DNA from 4 places in the Caballeronia sp. INML1 genome. Region 3 is predicted to be linked to each of the others. Evidence: predicted binding sites of a transcription regulator. Region 3 holds the regulator's gene; each other region holds the start of a gene.
The links. Region 3 encodes FliA, which starts transcription of late flagellar genes. Its sites were predicted from a motif close to CTAAAGTTTNNNNNNNNNNNGCCGNTA; they were not measured.
Positions count from the first base shown of each region.

Region 1: the regulator FliA is predicted to act here: its motif matches at 1,614-1,640, upstream of motA (flagellar motor stator protein MotA).
Region 2: the regulator FliA is predicted to act here: its motif matches at 3,076-3,102, upstream of NCR38_RS00625 (flagellin).
Region 4: the regulator FliA is predicted to act here: its motif matches at 1,751-1,777, upstream of NCR38_RS09605 (DUF4088 family protein).

Region 1 covers NZ_JALQDT010000001.1:139,232-143,476, reverse strand. Annotated here, with positions in the region: gene motB (flagellar motor protein MotB) at 1-693, opposite strand, end outside; gene motA (flagellar motor stator protein MotA) at 707-1,567, opposite strand; gene flhC (flagellar transcriptional regulator FlhC) at 1,707-2,282, opposite strand; gene flhD (flagellar transcriptional regulator FlhD) at 2,300-2,617, opposite strand; gene NCR38_RS00675 (glycosyltransferase family 4 protein) at 3,273-4,245, shown strand, end outside.
Region 2 covers NZ_JALQDT010000001.1:128,865-133,109, forward strand. Annotated here, with positions in the region: gene NCR38_RS00615 (flagellar protein FliT) at 1-32, opposite strand, end outside; gene fliD (flagellar filament capping protein FliD) at 51-1,613, opposite strand; gene NCR38_RS00625 (flagellin) at 1,817-2,977, opposite strand; gene NCR38_RS00630 (aldo/keto reductase) at 3,223-4,173, shown strand.
Region 3 covers NZ_JALQDT010000043.1:29,607-33,851, reverse strand. Annotated here, with positions in the region: gene flhF (flagellar biosynthesis protein FlhF) at 1-1,249, shown strand, start outside; gene NCR38_RS13215 (hypothetical protein) at 1,242-2,159, shown strand; gene NCR38_RS13210 (RNA polymerase sigma factor FliA) at 2,178-2,909, shown strand; gene NCR38_RS13205 (GGDEF domain-containing protein) at 2,955-4,049, opposite strand; gene NCR38_RS13200 (aromatic ring-hydroxylating dioxygenase subunit alpha) at 4,241-4,245, shown strand, end outside.
Region 4 covers NZ_JALQDT010000024.1:46,769-51,013, reverse strand. Annotated here, with positions in the region: gene NCR38_RS09610 (ATP-dependent helicase) at 1-886, shown strand, start outside; gene NCR38_RS09605 (DUF4088 family protein) at 899-1,663, opposite strand; gene NCR38_RS09600 (AzlD domain-containing protein) at 1,841-2,164, opposite strand; gene NCR38_RS09595 (AzlC family ABC transporter permease) at 2,161-2,850, opposite strand; gene NCR38_RS09590 (AraC family transcriptional regulator) at 3,022-3,843, opposite strand; gene NCR38_RS09585 (CreA family protein) at 3,918-4,245, opposite strand, start outside.

The sequences.
Region 1 (4,245 bases), on a different contig from region 3:
CCAGTTGCTGTAGCCCTTTTCGCCGCCCGCGTACTTCACGGCGTCGGTGTGTCCCTGCACGACGATGCGGTTCGGCACGTCGTTCAGCGTTCTGCCGATCTCGCGCAGGATGTCGCGCATATAAGGCTGCACGGCGTCGCTGGAGAGCGCGAACATGGGGCGCTTCTGGGTATCGACGATTTCGATGCGCAAGCCCTGCTGCGTCGACTCGATGCGGATTTGCTGCTTGAACTGGTGCAGCGTCGGATTGGCCTCGATCGCCGCCATCAGCTTCACCTGAAGATCGTGCAGGCGCACCTGCTCGCGTCGCTCCAGTTCGCCTTGCGCGGCCTTGAGCAGTTGCTCGTCGGTGTCGGACGAGGCGCGCTGCGCGAGTTGCGTGCTGCCATCGGACCTGCGCGCCGAACCCGCTTCGTTGCTGGAGATGTCGCGCCCGCCGCCGGTGATGATGCTGTTGTCCATGCCGACGCTCTTGCCGCCGACCATCGCGGCCTTGAGCGGCATGTTGAAGTACTCGGCGATGCCGCGCCGCTGCACCGGCGATGTCGACGAAAGCAGCCACATCAGCAGGAAGAACGCCATCATCGCGGTCATGAAGTCCGCGTACGCGAGCTTCCACGCGCCGCCGTGATGACCCTTCTTGCCGGCGACCACGCGCTTGATGAAGATGGGGCGTTCGCTGTCGTTGCTCATCGCTGTGCTCCGGTCACTTCGACTTGACCCGGCGCACGTGTTCTTCCAGCTCGGAGAACGACGGACGTTCCGTCGAGAACAGCACCTTGCGGCCGAACTCCACCGCGATCGCGGGCGCGTAACCGTTCAGGCTCGCGAGGATCGTCACCTTGATGCACTGAAACATCTTGGTCTGCTCCGCGACGCGCTGCTCCGCGACGTTCGCGAGCGGTCCGATGAAACCGTAGGAAAGAAGAATGCCGAGGAAGGTGCCGACGAGCGCCTGCGCGATCATCTCGCCGAGAATCGCGGGCGGCTGGTCGGCGGAGGCCATCGTGTGCACGACGCCCATCACCGCCGCGACGATGCCGAACGCGGGCATCGCGTCGCCGACCTTCGTCAGCGCGTGCGCGGGCGCCTCGCCCTCGACGTGATGCGTCTCGATCTCCTCGTCCATCAGGCTTTCGATCTCGAACGCGTTCATGTTGCCGCTGACCATGAGGCGCAGATAATCCGTCAGAAATTCGACGATGTGGTGATCGTTGAGAATCCTGGGGTACTGGCTGAAGACCGGGCTCTTCGACGGATCTTCGATATCCGCCTCGAGCGCGAGCGTGCCTTCCTTGCGCGCCTTCGCCAGCAGCACATAGAGCAGGCCCATCAGCTCCATGTACATGTTCTTGTCGTACTTCGCGCCCTTGAAGAGCGTCGGGAGGACCTGAATGGTCGCCTTGATGGTCTTGACGTTATTGCCGAGGATGAACGCGCCGACGCCCGCGCCCCCGATCATCAGAATCTCGACCGGCTGCATGAGCGCGCCAAGGTGCCCGCCTTCGAGCGCGTAACCGCCAAAGACGGACAGCAATGTCACGAGCGATCCAACGAAAATCAGCACAGTCGAGTCCTCACGTTTTGATGCGGTAAGACCGCCGTTAAGTGGTTTACGGCACTCGACTGAAAAACTTTGGGGGCAAATCGGCGGGGACGGCAAACGGTAAACCCCGCGTGGAAGCGGGGCTGCGCTGCAAGCGGCTTCAGGCCGCGATGCGCGGCGCAGACGCCTGAGCGCCGGAGGATGCAACCGCCTTGCGCGTCTTGCCCGCGCGCGACGGCGGCTGGCACAGACCGCAGACATAACCCGTGCGCAGATCATAAGCGTGCGCGACGAAGCGCCCGCCGCAGCGCGTGCAGGCGTTCGTCTGCAACATCCCGGATTCGAAGTAGCGCACGAGTGTCCACGCGCGCGTGAGCGACAGCACGGGCTCGTCGCCATAAAGCGCGGCATGCTCCAGATAGAGGCGGTAGCTTTTCACGATCGCCTGGATGGTGCTCTGCGTGCCTCCGGCGCCGCCGTGCTGGTCGATGAACCGGTAGATGCCGTGAAACAGCGACGAATGAATGTTCGGCTGCCAGGTCATGAACCAGTCCGTCGAGAACGGCAGCATGCCCTTGGGCGGCGACGCGCCCTTGAGCTCCTTGTAGAGCTTGATGAGACGGTCGCGCGACAGGCTCGTTTCCGCTTCGAGCAGTTGCAGCCGCGCGCCCAGCTCAATCAACTCGATCGCCAGGGTGATTTCGCGGACTTCCCCGACCACGCTTTTCGTCGCCATCTATTTTCGCGGGCGATTCAGGCGATCTGCTCGACGGGACCGTCGGCCAGCAGGATCGCTGCATGGGCGTGCGCGAGCGCAGCGCTCTTCTCCTTGTCGGCGAGCGATGAGAGAAGCGTGTGGTCGTCGAAACGAAAGCGGCACAGCAAATGGCTCGACGACGCGACTTTCACCGCCTGGGCGAGCGTGAGTGAGGTCAGCACTTGCGCGACCTGCTCGGAAAGCCCGAGGCGATACATCGCCGAAACGCGGTCTTCCTGAAGGAGCCGCTGTGCGAGGAGCAAGTACGACAGATTCACCTCGCGGATTTCCGCGAGCGTACTCGTATTGCTGATCGTCATGTTTTCCCCGAATCGATACTTTGGCTGGTCAGGCCCGGCGGGAACGTTTGCTCGAATTCGCAAAGGACAGCGAATGCGGCCCCGCGCACGTTGTCTGGTTTCGCTTCGATTGTCGCCGATGCTCGCGGCCGCGCCTGTCGGACAAACCTTCCGACGAGAAGACGGAGTTTCGCGAAGATTCATGTAGGAATATTTCTTACACGCCGAGCCCGCCGATTGCCGATCGGCAGACAGGAATATCGGCATTTATTTCGTCTGACTTAATGCCGTAATTTCGTTTTATCGAGGCCGGGCGTGCCGGAGAGACAATACGAGCAACGTCCTCCGCTCGGGAACGGGAATTGCTTCCTAAAACCCGCGGTGTGTTTCACGCTTCAAATCCGTCGACAACGTCTTTTTCGGTGCAATTTTTGACTTCGTAACAGCACATGTATCGCGCTGTAACAACGATAAGCGATTGAAAAATGACGTGAAATGCCGCTCTCGATACCGATAATGGGCAGTAAGGGATAACCCGGTCGCGATGGTTTTCAGCTCCGGGCCGATCTCGGGCGGCGTCTACACCATCACGCAGCCCGCCCGAATGGCATGTGTTGAGCGCTCGACCGGAGCGTGACTGCAATGCCTTACCTACATGGAGAGTCACGTTATGCGAATCGCACAAATTGCACCGTTGCACGAAGCAGTACCTCCGAAGTTTTACGGCGGCACTGAACGCGTCGTGTCTTATCTGACCGATGCGCTCGTCGAGCTCGGCCACGATGTAACCTTGTTCGCAAGCGGCGATTCCCAAACCAAGGCGACGCTCGACGCGGTGTGGCCGCGTGCGTTGCGTCTCGACCCGACCGTGCGCGACGCGCTCGCGCCGCACATGCTGTTGCTCGAAACCGTCCGCCAGCGCGCCCACGAGTTCGACGTGCTGCACTTTCACCTCGACTACATGCCGTTCCCGCTGTTCACGCAGATGGACACGCCGTTCGTGACGACGCTGCACGGCCGCCTCGACCTGCCGGAACTGCAGCCGATCTTCAACACGTTCACCAAGGCGAACGTCATTTCGATCTCGGATAACCAGCGCAGCCCGCTGCCGCAGGCGAACTGGCTGAACACGGTTTATCACGGTCTGCCGAACGAACTGCTGACGCCGCAGCCGCACAAGAAGCCGGAATATCTCGCCTTCCTGGGCCGCATCTGCCCGGAGAAGCGCGCCGATCTGGCGATCAGGATCGCGGCACAGAGCGGTCTGCCGCTGAAGATCGCCGCCAAGGTGGACAAGGCCGATCAGGAATACTTCAAGTCGACGATCGAGCCGCTGCTCTCGCAGGCGCATGTCGAGTTCATCGGCGAGATCACCGAGGCGCAGAAGCCGGAATTCCTGTCGGGCGCGAAGGCGCTGCTCTTCCCGATCGACTGGAACGAGCCGTTCGGTCTGGTGATGATCGAGGCGATGGCCTGCGGTACGCCGGTGATCGCGTTCAACCGTGGCTCGGTGCCTGAAGTGATCGATCACGGCGTGACGGGCTTTATCTGCGAAGACGTGCCGGGCGCAGTCGGCGCGCTGCAACGTCTCGATGAGCTGTCGCGCACCGAAATCCGCGCGCAGTTCGAACGCCGATTCAGCG
Region 2 (4,245 bases), on a different contig from region 3:
AACAGTTGTTCGACGAGTGCATCCTGGTTCATCGTGTCGGTTCCCGGGTCTTAGGACTTGTTGGTCGCCATGGCGCCCGCGCTGTTCGTGCCGCCGAAAAGCGCCGTCAGGTACTGCGTGTTCTGGTTCATGTTCGCCATCAGCGTATTGAGCGCCGTGAACTGCGCGTTGTAGTCCGACGTGAGTTGCGCCGCATAGTTGGTCAACGTCGTCTGCTGCGTCGAGATGTTGGCGAGATCCTTGTTGATCGAGTCGGTCTCGGACGTGAGCAGGCCGTTCGGTCCGAGATAGCTCGTGATCTTGTCGGTCAACTGCGCACCGACGCCGTTGATCGCGTTGAAGAGCTGCGACACGCCGGTCGCATTGTTCGTCAGCGCGCTGTTGAGCTTGTCGGTGTCGATGGTCAGGGTGCCGGCCGGCTGCTCCGCTGTTGCATCGAGCGACGAAACCTGGTTGATGCCGAGCGACGCCAGCGAGATCGAGCCGCTGCCTTTGCCGACCGCGCTGCCGATGATCGCGGAAAGCTGGTTCTTGATCGTGTTGACCGCGGAGTTGCCGAGCAGCACGCCGCCCTGCGAGCCGACCGACGCGGTGCTGTCGAACGAGGTATAGGAGCTGATCGTCGAGACGACCGTGTTGTACAGGTTGACGAAGTTCGAGATCGCGCTCGAAATCGACGACGTGTCCTGCGTGACGGTTACCGTCTGCGTGCTCGCGGGCGTCGTCACGGCCGCCGACGTGAGGTTAAGCGTCACGCCCTTGATCGCGCTCGTGACCGTATTGCTCGAGCTCGTGCCCGAGACGCCGCCGACCTTGTACATCGCGTCCTGCGCGGAGGCGCTTTGAGACCAGCCGTTGCTGACGGATGCGTCCGAGATCGTGGAAGCCGCGCCGTTCTGCCCGGCCGTCGATGAGACCGCGAGCTTGTTCAGGTCGCTGCCGTCCGCCGCGCCGCTGATCGTGGTCGAGATGACGTTCGAGGCGCCCGTCGTCGTGGAGTTGAGCACGAGGTGCTGGCCGTCGGTGCCCGTCACGATGGTCGCGCTCACGCCCGGGTTGCCCGACGCGTTGTTGATGGCGGCGGCGATGCCCGAGAGCGTGTTGTTGCTGCTCGTGATGTTGATCGACATCGACTTGGAGCCGACGGTGATCTGCATCGTGCCGGTGCCGAGGTGCTTGTCCGTCGTGAAGCCGGTCGAGGTCAGCGATTGCGCCTTCGCGATCTGCGAGACCGTCACGTCGTAGCTGCCTGCCACGGCGCCGGTGGCGCCCGTCGCGGTGATGCCCGTGCCGGTCACGTTGGTCGTGAACGTCGACATCAGCGAACCGTCGGTCAGGCTCGTCATCGTGGTCTGAAGCGTCGAAAGCGCCGACGACAGCGTGCCGATCGCCGAAAGCTTCGTGTTGTCGTTCGTTTGCGCGGCGGCCAGGGATGCGCTTTGGCCGGCCGTTTTCGCGTTCACCATCGCCGTGACAAGCGAATTGACATCCATCGACGAGTTACCGGTCGCGCCGCTGATGATGGATTGCGCTGCTTCGGCAAGCGCCGCGTTTGCAGCCGCCTGGGTCTGCGCGGCGGTCGCCGCCGTGGTGGTCGTACTGATCGTGGACATCGGGTAACTCCGTGTATCGCGCTGTCGATTGAATGCGCGTGATCGCAGTCAACTGCTCGTTGCGGGAAACAACCTCTTGCGTGTGCGTTCGTGAGTACGGGCGCACACGCAAGCGGTCGAAACGCGGCTTCGTCGCCGTGACGGCCCGACGCCGGATCTTCGAAATCGAAGATCCGGCGTCGGGTGCTGCCTGGGCGGATTGCTTAGCCGAGGAGCTTCAGAACTTGCTGCGGCAGCGAGTTCGCTTGCGCGAGCACCGAGATACCAGCCTGTTGCAGCACCTGCGCCTTGCTGAGGTTCGCCGTTTCCTGCGCGAAGTTCGCGTCGGTGATCTGCGATTGAGCCGACGACAGATCGGTCGATTCAGCCTGCTGCGACGACGCGATTGCGCTCAGACGGTTCTGGGCGGCACCCAGCGTCGCCTGGACGTTGTTGAGCGTCTGCAGCGCGTTGTCGATCGAGACCAGCGCGACGTTGGCACCCGTCGTCGTGCTGATGTCGAGGTTCGCCACCGTGTCCGGCGTGTTGATCTTGTTGATCGACTTCGTCAGGTCGGCGATCGCGGAGCTCACGGCCGCGCCCATCGAACCGGCGACGCCCGAGCTGAACGACAGCGTGTTTTCATGCGGCGCTGCAGCCGTGCCCGTGCCCGCGGTGCCCGTGCCGAAGATGGCCGAGACAGCGGTCGAGTTCAGCGCGACGTTGTTCTGGTCGGTGAACGTGAAGCCGCCCTTGCCGTCCGACAGCACGTTGATCGAGGTGATCGCCGCGCCGGAAGACGTGTAGCCGCCGCCCGTCGTCAGCGACAGGTTCGAGAACGTGCCGAGCGTGTTGCCCTTCTGAACCATGCCGCCGCCGAGCGAATTCGCGCCCATGTCCTGGCTCAGGTCCAGGTTGATCGTCTGACCGACGTTCGCGCCGACCTGGAAGCTCAGGCTGCCAGCGGAGCCGTCCAGAATGTTCCGGCCGTTGTACGTCGTCTGCGAAGCGATACGGTTCACTTCAGCGATCTGCTGCGACACTTCCTTCTGCAGCGAAGCCTGGTCGCTCGACGAGAGCGAACCGCTGGCGGCTTGCACGGCCAGCGTACGGATACGCTGCAGGCTGGAGGTCATCGACGAGAGCGCGCTCGAAGCCGTTTGCGCAATCGACACACCGTCGTTCGCGTTCGAAACGCCCTGGTTCAGGCCGTTGATCTGCGTTTGCATCCGGTTCGAGATCGCGAGGCCGGCAGCATCGTCAGCAGCGCTGTTGATGCGCTTGCCCGACGACAGGCGGGTGATGGCCGACGACAGCGCGCTCTGCGTGCTGTTGAGGTTCTGCTGGGCAACCAGCGAGTTGATATTGCTATTGATACCGATCATTTTTTGCTCTCCTGGGAGACTTTGTATGGCTTTGGCTTTGGCACCGAGTGTTGCCTGGCGGTCCTGCGCTCGGTGATAGCCGGCCGCCTACTTGTGGTTATCGGGCCCCTCGAAAAAAACTTAAGGCCCCGCGCAAACGATTTGTGTAATGAATGCGTTCGTAAGCCTGCGGAAGCTCGCCGGGCAAGGCACCGCTTTCCCGCGTATCCTTTTTCGTCCGTCCTTTTCGCGCATTCGGAGCACACATGCAGACACGCAGCATCGGCACATCGGAACTGAAAGTCGCGCCGCTCGTCTTCGGCGGCAACGTGTTCGGCTGGACCGCCGACGAGCGCACGTCGTTCTCGATCCTCGACGCGTTCGTCGATCACGGCCTGAATTTCATCGACACCGCCGACGTCTATTCCGCCTGGGTGGACGGCCACCAGGGCGGCGAATCGGAGACGATCATCGGCAAGTGGTTCAAGGAAAGCGGCAAGCGTCACAAAGTCGTGCTCGCGACGAAAGTGGGCAAGCTCTCCACGCGCGCCGGGCTGACGGCGGCCAACATCGCGGCGGCCGTCGACGATTCGCTGAGGCGCCTGAAGACCGATTACATCGACGTCTACTTCTCTCATTACGACGACGAGAACACGCCGCTCGATGAAACGCTCGCCGCGTATCAGCAGCTCATCAAGGCGGGAAAGGTGAGGGTGATCGGCGCGTCGAACTACTCGGGCGAGCGGCTGGACGCGGCGTTGAACCTCGCGAAGGAGTCGGGCTTGCCGGCCTATCAGATCCTTCAGCCCGAATACAACCTCTACGATCGCGAAGACTACGAAACCGGTCTGGAGCCGGTGGCGACACGGCACAAGATCGCGGTCGTGCCGTACTACGCGCTTGCGAGCGGCTTTCTGTCGGGCAAGTACCGGTCGAAGGAAGACACGCTGCACAAGACACGCGGCTCGCGCGTCGAAAAATATCTGAACCCGCGCGGCTTCAGGATTCTCGATGCGCTCGACGAAGTCGCGAAGCGCAACGACACGACGCCCGCGACCGTCGCGCTCGCATGGATGATCGCGCGCCCGAGCGTGACGGCGCCGATCGCCAGCGCCACGTCGGTCGCGCAACTGGAAAGCCTCGCCGCCGCGACGCGCCTGCGACTCGCCGCCGACGACATCCAGCTCCTCGACGAAGCCAGCGCGTGGCAGAAATAAATCTGTTGCATCAATGAGTTGGATGGATCGGGGGAGTTGGCAGTGGCGCGGTGTTCTGGTAACATCGCGCCC
Region 3 (4,245 bases):
CCAGCAAGCGCAGGCGCAGGCTCAAACGAGCCGCGTCGAGGCCGCCGGTCAGACGCGCGCTCAATCGAAGGTCGAAACGCCTGACTGGGCACGCGAGGCCGCGCAGGTCGCCGCACGCCGTGCCGCGCAGAAGATCAACGCGAGCGCGCCGCACGCCGACGCACCGGCGGCAAGCACCGCGACGGCCGCGCCCGAAGGCGCCTTCGAAGGTCTGCCGGCGAACGCGGCGGCCGTCGTGACCGAAGCGATCCGCGCGCGCATGGAGCAAGTCGTCAACGAAACGGTGATGAACGAGCTTTCGTCGATGCGCACGATGATGGAAGAGCAGTTCTCCGGTCTGTTGTGGGGCGAGCGCCAGCGCCGCAACCCGACCGGGGGCCTGCTGACCAAGCGTCTTTTCGCCGCCGGTTTTTCCGCGCAGCTCGTCCGCATGATGGTGGAGAACATGCCGGAAATGGAAAACGTGGAAGGCGCGCTCGAATGGGTGCAGCAGGTGCTCGAATCGAATATCCCGGTGATGGATAGCGAAGACGCGCTGATGGAGCGCGGCGGCGTGTTCGCGCTGATGGGCCCGACGGGCGTCGGCAAGACGACGACCACGGCGAAGCTCGCGGCGCGCTGCGTGATGCGCTTCGGCGCGAGCAAGGTCGCGCTGCTCACGACCGACAGCTACCGGATCGGCGCGCACGAGCAGTTGCGCATCTTCGGCAAGATCCTCGGCGTGTCGGTGCACGCGGTGAAGGACGCCGCCGACCTGCAGCTCGCGCTTTCCGAGCTGCGCAACAAACATATCGTGCTGATCGACACGATCGGCATGAGCCAGCGCGACCGCATGGTCTCGGACCAGATCGCGATGCTGTGCGGCGCGGGCCATCCGGTGCAGCGCATCCTGCTGCTCAACGCGACGAGCCACGGCGACACGCTCAACGAAGTCGTGCAGGCATACAAGAGCGCGGCGGATCAGCCGCCGCTCGCGGGCTGCATCCTGACCAAGCTCGACGAAGCGACGAATCTCGGCGGCGTGCTCGATACCGTCATCCGCTACAAGCTGCCGGTGCATTACGTGTCGACCGGCCAGAAGGTACCGGAGAACCTGTACGTCGCGACCAAGCGTTTCCTCATCAAGAGCGCGTTCTGCATTCCGCGCGACGGCTCGCCGTTCGTGCCGCAGGACGAAGAAGTGCCGGCGCTGCTCTCCGCACTGTCCGCGCGCGCCACGACCGAACTGCATGAGGTGCACTTTGGATAAGTTCGTGCTCGACCAGGCGGAAGGTCTGCGACGGCTGCTCACGCGCGCCGGTTCGCGCGTGGTGGCGGTGGCGGGCGGGCCGGCGGGCATCGGATGCACGTCGGCGGTGGTGAATCTCGGCGCGGCGCTGTCCGTGCACGGCAAGGATGTGCTCGTCATCGACGAGCATCGGGGCGCGGGCTCGGCGAGCCGCATGCTGGGCCTCTCCGATGCAGGCGCGCTCGCCGCTGTGATGTCGGGCCGCCGCGCGCTCGCCGATGTCGTCGAGCGCACGCCGTTCGGCTTCTCGCAGATCGCCGCGCCGCGCGACGAGCGCATCAGTCACGACGCCGCGCAGTGCCGCGCATTGCTCGATGGTCCGGCGGACATCGTTCTCATCGACGCGCAACTGGACCGTCACGGCGCACTGTCGACGCTCGCGGCGCAGGCGCATGACTTTCTCATCGTGACGCGGGTGGCTGCGTCGGCGATCACCGAGGCGTATGCGTGCATGAAGCGCCTGCACTACGCCCATGCGATCGGCCAGTTCCGCGTGCTCATCAATCACGTGCAGAACCCGGCCGACGCGGCGGTCGCGTTCGACAACCTGTCGGGCGTCGCGAGCCGGTATCTGGCCGTGTCGCTCGTGCAGGCAGGGTATGTGTCCGAGGATGCGCGCGTCGCTCGGGCGAAGGAGCTTTCACGCTGCGCAGTCGAAGCGTTCCCGGCTACGGCCGCGGCGCGCGACTACCGCGCGATTGCGGCGGAGCTCCTGCACTGGCCGATGCGCCCCGCGCCGTACATGCGCGCGGCGAACGGTCAGCCAGACGCGCGAATTCCGGTTGGCGACTCTGAACAGGGCGGGCGGGAGGCGGCGCATCGTGTGGCCGCGCTTCACGACTTTGCAATGACCAGCACGGCGTCGATGTGATCAAGATAGGTGACCAAGATGTATAACGCCCAAGGCAAACTCTCACAGTCGGACGTCCTGACGAAATATGCGCCGCTCGTTCGCCGACTGGGGCTTCAGCTCGTCGCCAAGATGCCGGCGAGCGTCGATCTCGACGATCTCATCCAGGCCGGCATGATCGGACTCATGGACGCGGCGAGCCGCTACAAGGAAGATCAGGGCGCGCAATTCGAAACCTACGCGAGCCAGCGCATTCGCGGCGCGATGCTCGACGAGCTGCGCGCGAACGACTGGCTGCCGCGCAGCATGCGCAAGACGTCGCGCGAAGTGGAATCGGCGGTGCACAAGGTCGAGCAGAACCTCGGCCGCTCCGCAAGCGAGACGGAGATCGCCGAGCACATGAACATGCCGCTCGACGAATATCAGTCGATGCTCCAGGATCTGCACGGCAGCCAGCTGATCTACTACGAAGACTTCGACCGCTCCGCCGACGACGAGCCGTTCCTCGACCGCTATTGCGTCGATCGCTCGGACCCGCTTTCGGCGCTGCTCGACGACAGCCTGCGCGGTGCGTTGATCGAAGCGATCGACAAGCTGCCCGAGCGCGAGAAGCTGCTGATGAGCCTCTACTACGAACGCGGTCTGAACCTGCGCGAAATCGGCGCGGTGATGGAAGTCAGCGAATCGCGTGTGTGCCAGTTGCACAGCCAGGCGGTCGCGCGTCTGCGCACGAAGCTGCGCGAGCAGGCGTGGACGAGCGTCGAGGCGTGATCCGGCCTTGAGCCGGGGTGCCCGCCTGCATGCGGGCACGTCGATTCAATTCGCTTCGAAGTCGCGCGTTTCGGCGAAGACGGTTTTCCCTTCGCCGAGACTTTTTGCGCGATACATCGCACGGTCGGCGGCGCGCAGCACGGCGGTGATGCCGGATTGTTGCGCGGCCGTCGCGCTGGAAAGCAGACACGCGCCGATGCTCGCCGATACCGACACCGGCCGCTCCTGCACCGAGGTCATCGCGCCGAGCACCGAGTGAATGCTGTCGGCCACCGACAGCACCGCCGCGCGATCGCGTACCTGATGCGCGAGCACGACGAACTCGTCGCCGCCCAGACGCGCGATCGTGTCCGTCTTGCGCATGCGCTTCGCGAGCGATTGCGCGAAGGCTTGCAGCAGCATGTCGCCGACGGCGTGACCGTAGGTATCGTTCACTTCCTTGAAGCCGTCGAGGTCGATGAGGAGGAGCGCGGCGGCGTGGTCGCCATCGGCATCGCGCGTGCTCATCGCGCGATCGACGACCCGCTCGAGCGCGTATCGGTTGGACAGACCGGTGAGCGGATCGGTCGATGCCTGACGTGCGAGATCGCGATTCGCGTTGCCGAGCCGATCGACGAGCACGCTCAAATACACCGATGCGCCCAGCACGCTCAAGCCCAGCCCGATCGCGGCGGGAAGATTGGCGCGCCACCACGGCTGCCAGATACCGAGCGCGATCACGATGATGAGCGCCGTCGCGCACGACACGGCGAGCGTGCGCTTGCCGTATCGGCATCCCGAGCCGATCAGAAACCAGAACATCACCCAGATGAGCGGTAGCGCGATCGCACCGCCCGCCGCGAGCGCGAGCCCGAGCAGGGTTTGATCGGCGATGGTCGTGACGGTGAGACGCTTCTCCGAAGGCGAACTCATGCGGCTCACGATCAGGAGCGTCACCGCGCCGTAAGACACATAGAGCGCGACGAGGCGTGCAACCAGCAGTGCATCGTATGAAGGGCGTAGCCAGGCGAAGACGCCGTAGGCCAGAAGAACCGCCGCTCCCATCCAGACCCGCAGCGTGGCCTGCTCGCGTTCGGGATTCCGGTGTTCGGACCATGCGAAGGCATAAGTCCGGCGTGCCGGTTGATGCGCCTGCTCCATACTGAACCCCTGGATGGTGATTTCTTTCTTTTATCTTGCTGTCATGTACTGCGGCCCCGTCGCGTGGCATCGGCTGGATGGAGTGGCATCGAATTGCGCCGAGCGAGCGATCCGCTATTTTGCAACGTTTTGTGAAGACGCTGTGTTTCGTGTAATAACGGCTTTCGGACTTCTATTTCTGATTCACTGTGATGCG
Region 4 (4,245 bases), on a different contig from region 3:
GTTCGGCGGACTCAAGTTTCTCGATTCGGTCCACGTGAAGGATGTGCTGGCGGTGCTGCGCTGGGCGGAGAATCCGCGCGACCGCGTCGCGGGCTTTCGGGTCGCGCAGTTGCTGCCGGGCATCGGTCCGGCGATCGCGGGGCGCTTGCTCGACAGCGTTGCGCAAGACGAGGCGCCGGGTGCGATTGCCAGGTTTCAGGCGCCCGCACGCGCCAGCGAAGACTGGCCGCGCTTCGTCGGGCTGATGGCAAAGCTCTGCGGCCGCGAATCTGGCTGGCCGGCGGAGTTCGAAATGATCCGCCGCTGGTATGAGCCGCATCTGGAGCGCAATCACGAGGACGCGGCGATCCGCATCGGCGACGTGCTGCAGATGGAAAGCATCGCGTCGACGTATCCCACGCGCGAGCGCTTTCTCACCGAGCTCACGCTCAATCCGCCCGACGCGACGAGCGACGAATCCGGCGTGCCGATGCTCGACGAAGACTATCTGATTCTCTCGACCATCCACTCGGCGAAGGGCCAGGAATGGCGCAACGTGTTCGTGCTGAACGGCGTGGACGGCTGCATTCCATCCGATCTGGGCACGGGCAGCGAAGAGGAAATCGACGAGGAGCGGCGCCTGCTCTACGTGGCGATGACACGTGCGAAGGAAGATTTGCACATCATCACGCCGCAGCGGTTCTACGTGCACAACCAGACGCATCTGGGCGACAGGCACGTCTGGGCGCAGCGCACGCGCTTCATCCCGCCGCATCTGATGCAGAACTTCGAAGCGGCCGCGTGGCCGCCGGTGATCGCACCCGCCGCGCCGACGGCGGCGGGGCTGGCGGCCGCCGCGAAGGCGAAAATCGATATCGCGGCGCGCCTGAAGGGAATGTGGGAGTAGGGCGAAGCGCGTTCAGCGCGGCGCGCGCGAGGTTCGCGGCGCGCGTGGCGATGGCGCGAAGATGCTGCGCAGCCAAGCGGCGAAGCGCGTGAAGCCGTCGTAAGGCTCTTCGATGAACAGCTCGGGCCGCAGCGAGCGCAGGTACTCCAGCACCTGCTGCGCTTCCTGCTTCTGAATCGACCCATAGAAAATGCCGAGCCGCAGCAGGCAGCGCAGTTCGCCGAGCTTCTCGCGCGCGGTCGAGCCGATGCTCGTCTCCACGGCAATTTTCGTTTCGTACACGCGCTGGCGCAGCGAATCGGCAAGACGGAAGGCGGGCGTCTGCATCTTTTCCTCGACTTCGCGAATGTCCGCCGCCGCCGATTTGATCTGTGCCGCGAGCATGTCCACCTGCGACACGTCGCCCTTCGCCTCGGTGACGATCGCCGTCGCCCATTCACGCGACGCCTTGATGAGATCCTCGGCGGTCCAGTCGGCGCGGATCGCGAACGCGAAGCCGTGCTCGGCCGCCTGACGGATCAGGATTTCGACGACATCGGGAAACTCCTTGTCGAGCGCGCGCTTGGCCCACGCGTACTGGCCGTGCGTGAGCATGCGCTGCACCGCCTGTTCGGTGAGCGGGGTGTCGTTGTCGAGCAGCTTTGCGCGCAGGAAGTCCTCGAACGTCGGCGTGACGAATTGCGGATCCAGCTTCAGCGACAGACGCGTGAACGCTTCGAAATCGCGATGCAGCGAAGCGATCGTCTCGTCGCGAAACGAAAGGGTGATTTGACGCATGTTGGTTCCCGGTTCCGCTTCCGATTGATTCGGAGGCGGGCAGTGCCTTCGGCTCCGCCTCTCGGGGCGGAGTCCATTCGTTTCTGATATCGGCGCGCTTTCCGGGAACTTGAGGATTTTTCGAGGCTTTTTGAAAGCCGTTTAGCGGCTGATTGACGGTTGAGCGGCGGAAAACGTTTAGCGCAGCACGGCGAACTGCCAGACGAAGAACACCGCCAGCGACACGGCAATCGTTAAAAGCGGCCGTTTGGTGAGCGCGCAGACGATGACCGCCACGATCGCCGCCACGAGCTGCGGATTACGCCAGGTGATCTCGGCCTCGTTGCCGTGCGGCGAGACGGTCATCGGCACGATGATCGCCGTGAGCACCGTCACCGGCACGAACGAAAGCGCGGTGCGCACGATCGGCGGAAACGGCAGGCGCTCGCCCAGCACAAACACGGCGCCGCGGATCGCATACGTAACCAGCGCCATGCCGAGGATCAACGTGATGTAGTTCATTGCGTGCGCTCCTTGGCGTTCTTCAGGCGATGCTTCGCGTGCGGCCGGTTTTCCATCAGCGTGAGCACCATGCCGACCGCGACGCCCACGAACACCGCCGCGAGCAGCCCGAGCTTGTATGGCCAGCCCTGCCACGCGAACGACAACACGCCCGATGCGAGCGCCGCCGCGACGAAACGCACGGCGACCAGTTGCGGCACGATGATCGCGATGAACGTCGCGACCATCGCGAAGTCGAGGCCGAGCGATTTCAGACCGGGAAACGCCGCGCCGAACACCAGGCCGACGAGTGTCCACAACTGCCAGTTCAGATACATCGAGACGCCGGAGCCGAAGAAGTAATGCGGGCCGGTTTCGCCCGGCGCGCGCTTCTGATAGTGCGCGTAGGCGACGGCGAAGACTTCGTCGGTCAGGAAGCCCGCGAGCGCCCAGCGCCAGCGCCGCGGAAGATGCGCGACATACGGCGCGAGTGTCGCCGAATAGAGGACGTGACGCAGATTGACGACGAGCGTCGTCGCCCAGACGACGGCGAAGCTCGCGTGAGACGCGATCAGGCCGACCGCGATGAACTGCGCGGACCCCGCGAACACCGCGAGCGACATCAACTGGCCATGCCAGAGCGTGAGCGGACTTGCGGTGACGAGCGTGCCGAAGATCACGCCGAAGGGCGCGGCGCCGATCATCATCGGAATGGTGTCGCGCGCGCCGGCCGCGAATTCGCGCAGCGCATGGCCGGACGTTTGTGTGGAACGTTGAGCGGGTGTTGCTTTCAAGATTTCCTCCTATGGAAGCGAGGATACGCAAGACGCCGCTCGACATGCTTGTACGTTCTTGCGCTTTCCTGGCTGGCCGGAAGCTCAGCGCCAGCGGCCGGGCGGCACGCCGAAGGTGCGCTTGAAATGGCGCGTGAAATGACTCTGGTCGGTGAAGCCGCTCGCCGCTGCGACTTCGGTCACGGAGGCGCCCGCGCGCAACGCCGGCAACGCCCGCACGATACGCAACTGGTTGCGCCATGCGTGCGGCGCAAGACCGGTTTCGCGCGTGAAGAGACGCGCCGCGTGAAAGGTCGAGAGGCCGACCGTCTGCGCGAGTTCGGCGAGCGTGACCGGTTCGAGCAGATCGTCGGCGAGGCGGGATTTCATCGTCGTGACGCGATGCGCGTCGGCGGCGGGCGGCGCGATGGCCGGGCGCTCGCGGGCGTGGCGGCCGAGCAGCGTCGTCACGGCATCGACGAGCGCGAGTTCCGCGGCGAGCGGATCCGCGCCGGTTTCCAGCAGGCGATGCGCGACGACCAGGCGCCGCGCGAGATCGGGATCGCGGATGATGTCGTCGGAGAACCAGGGCGCCGATTCATGCCGCCCGGACATAGCCCGCGCGAGGCCTTCGACGAACGGCACCGGCAGATAGAACACCCGATAGCGCCAGCCGGCATCGACGGCCCGCGCGCCGGTATGCACTTCGCCGGGATTGATCACCGGCACCGAGCCGGCTTCGGCGACGTGATGCGTGCCGCGATAGTCGTAGCATTCCGCGCCGGCTTCGATGACGGGCACCGTGTAGGCGTCGTGCCAGTGCGGCGAGAATTCGTGATCGTAGTATTCGGCGGTCACCATGTCCGCGTCCGGCACGAGCGGAGATCGCCAGTAGCGTGCGGCATTGCGGAAATGGTCGGCGTTCATCGTTCGGGATTGCTGGGGCAGGCGGAATCGCTCAGTTTACAACCTTGCTTTCCGCCCGGCCGGACAGTTGCGCATCACTTCACCGGTATGGTCGTGCCCTCGGGCACCGGTACGGCCGTCACGCTGTTCTTCGGGCTGCCGGTCGCGATGCGGTCGCTATATGTCAGATAGACGAGCGTGTTGCGCTTCGCGTCGACGATGCGCACCACGTGCAGCGTCTTGAAGATGAAGGACATGCCGGCCGAGAAGACATCGGTTTTCTGCTTGAGCGGCTGGGCGAACCTGATCGGCCCGACCTGGCGGCAGGCGATCGATGCTTCGGTCGGATCTTCCGCGATGCCGAGCGTGCCCTTCACGCCGCCCGTGCGGGCGCGGGACACATAACAGGTCACGCCCTGAACG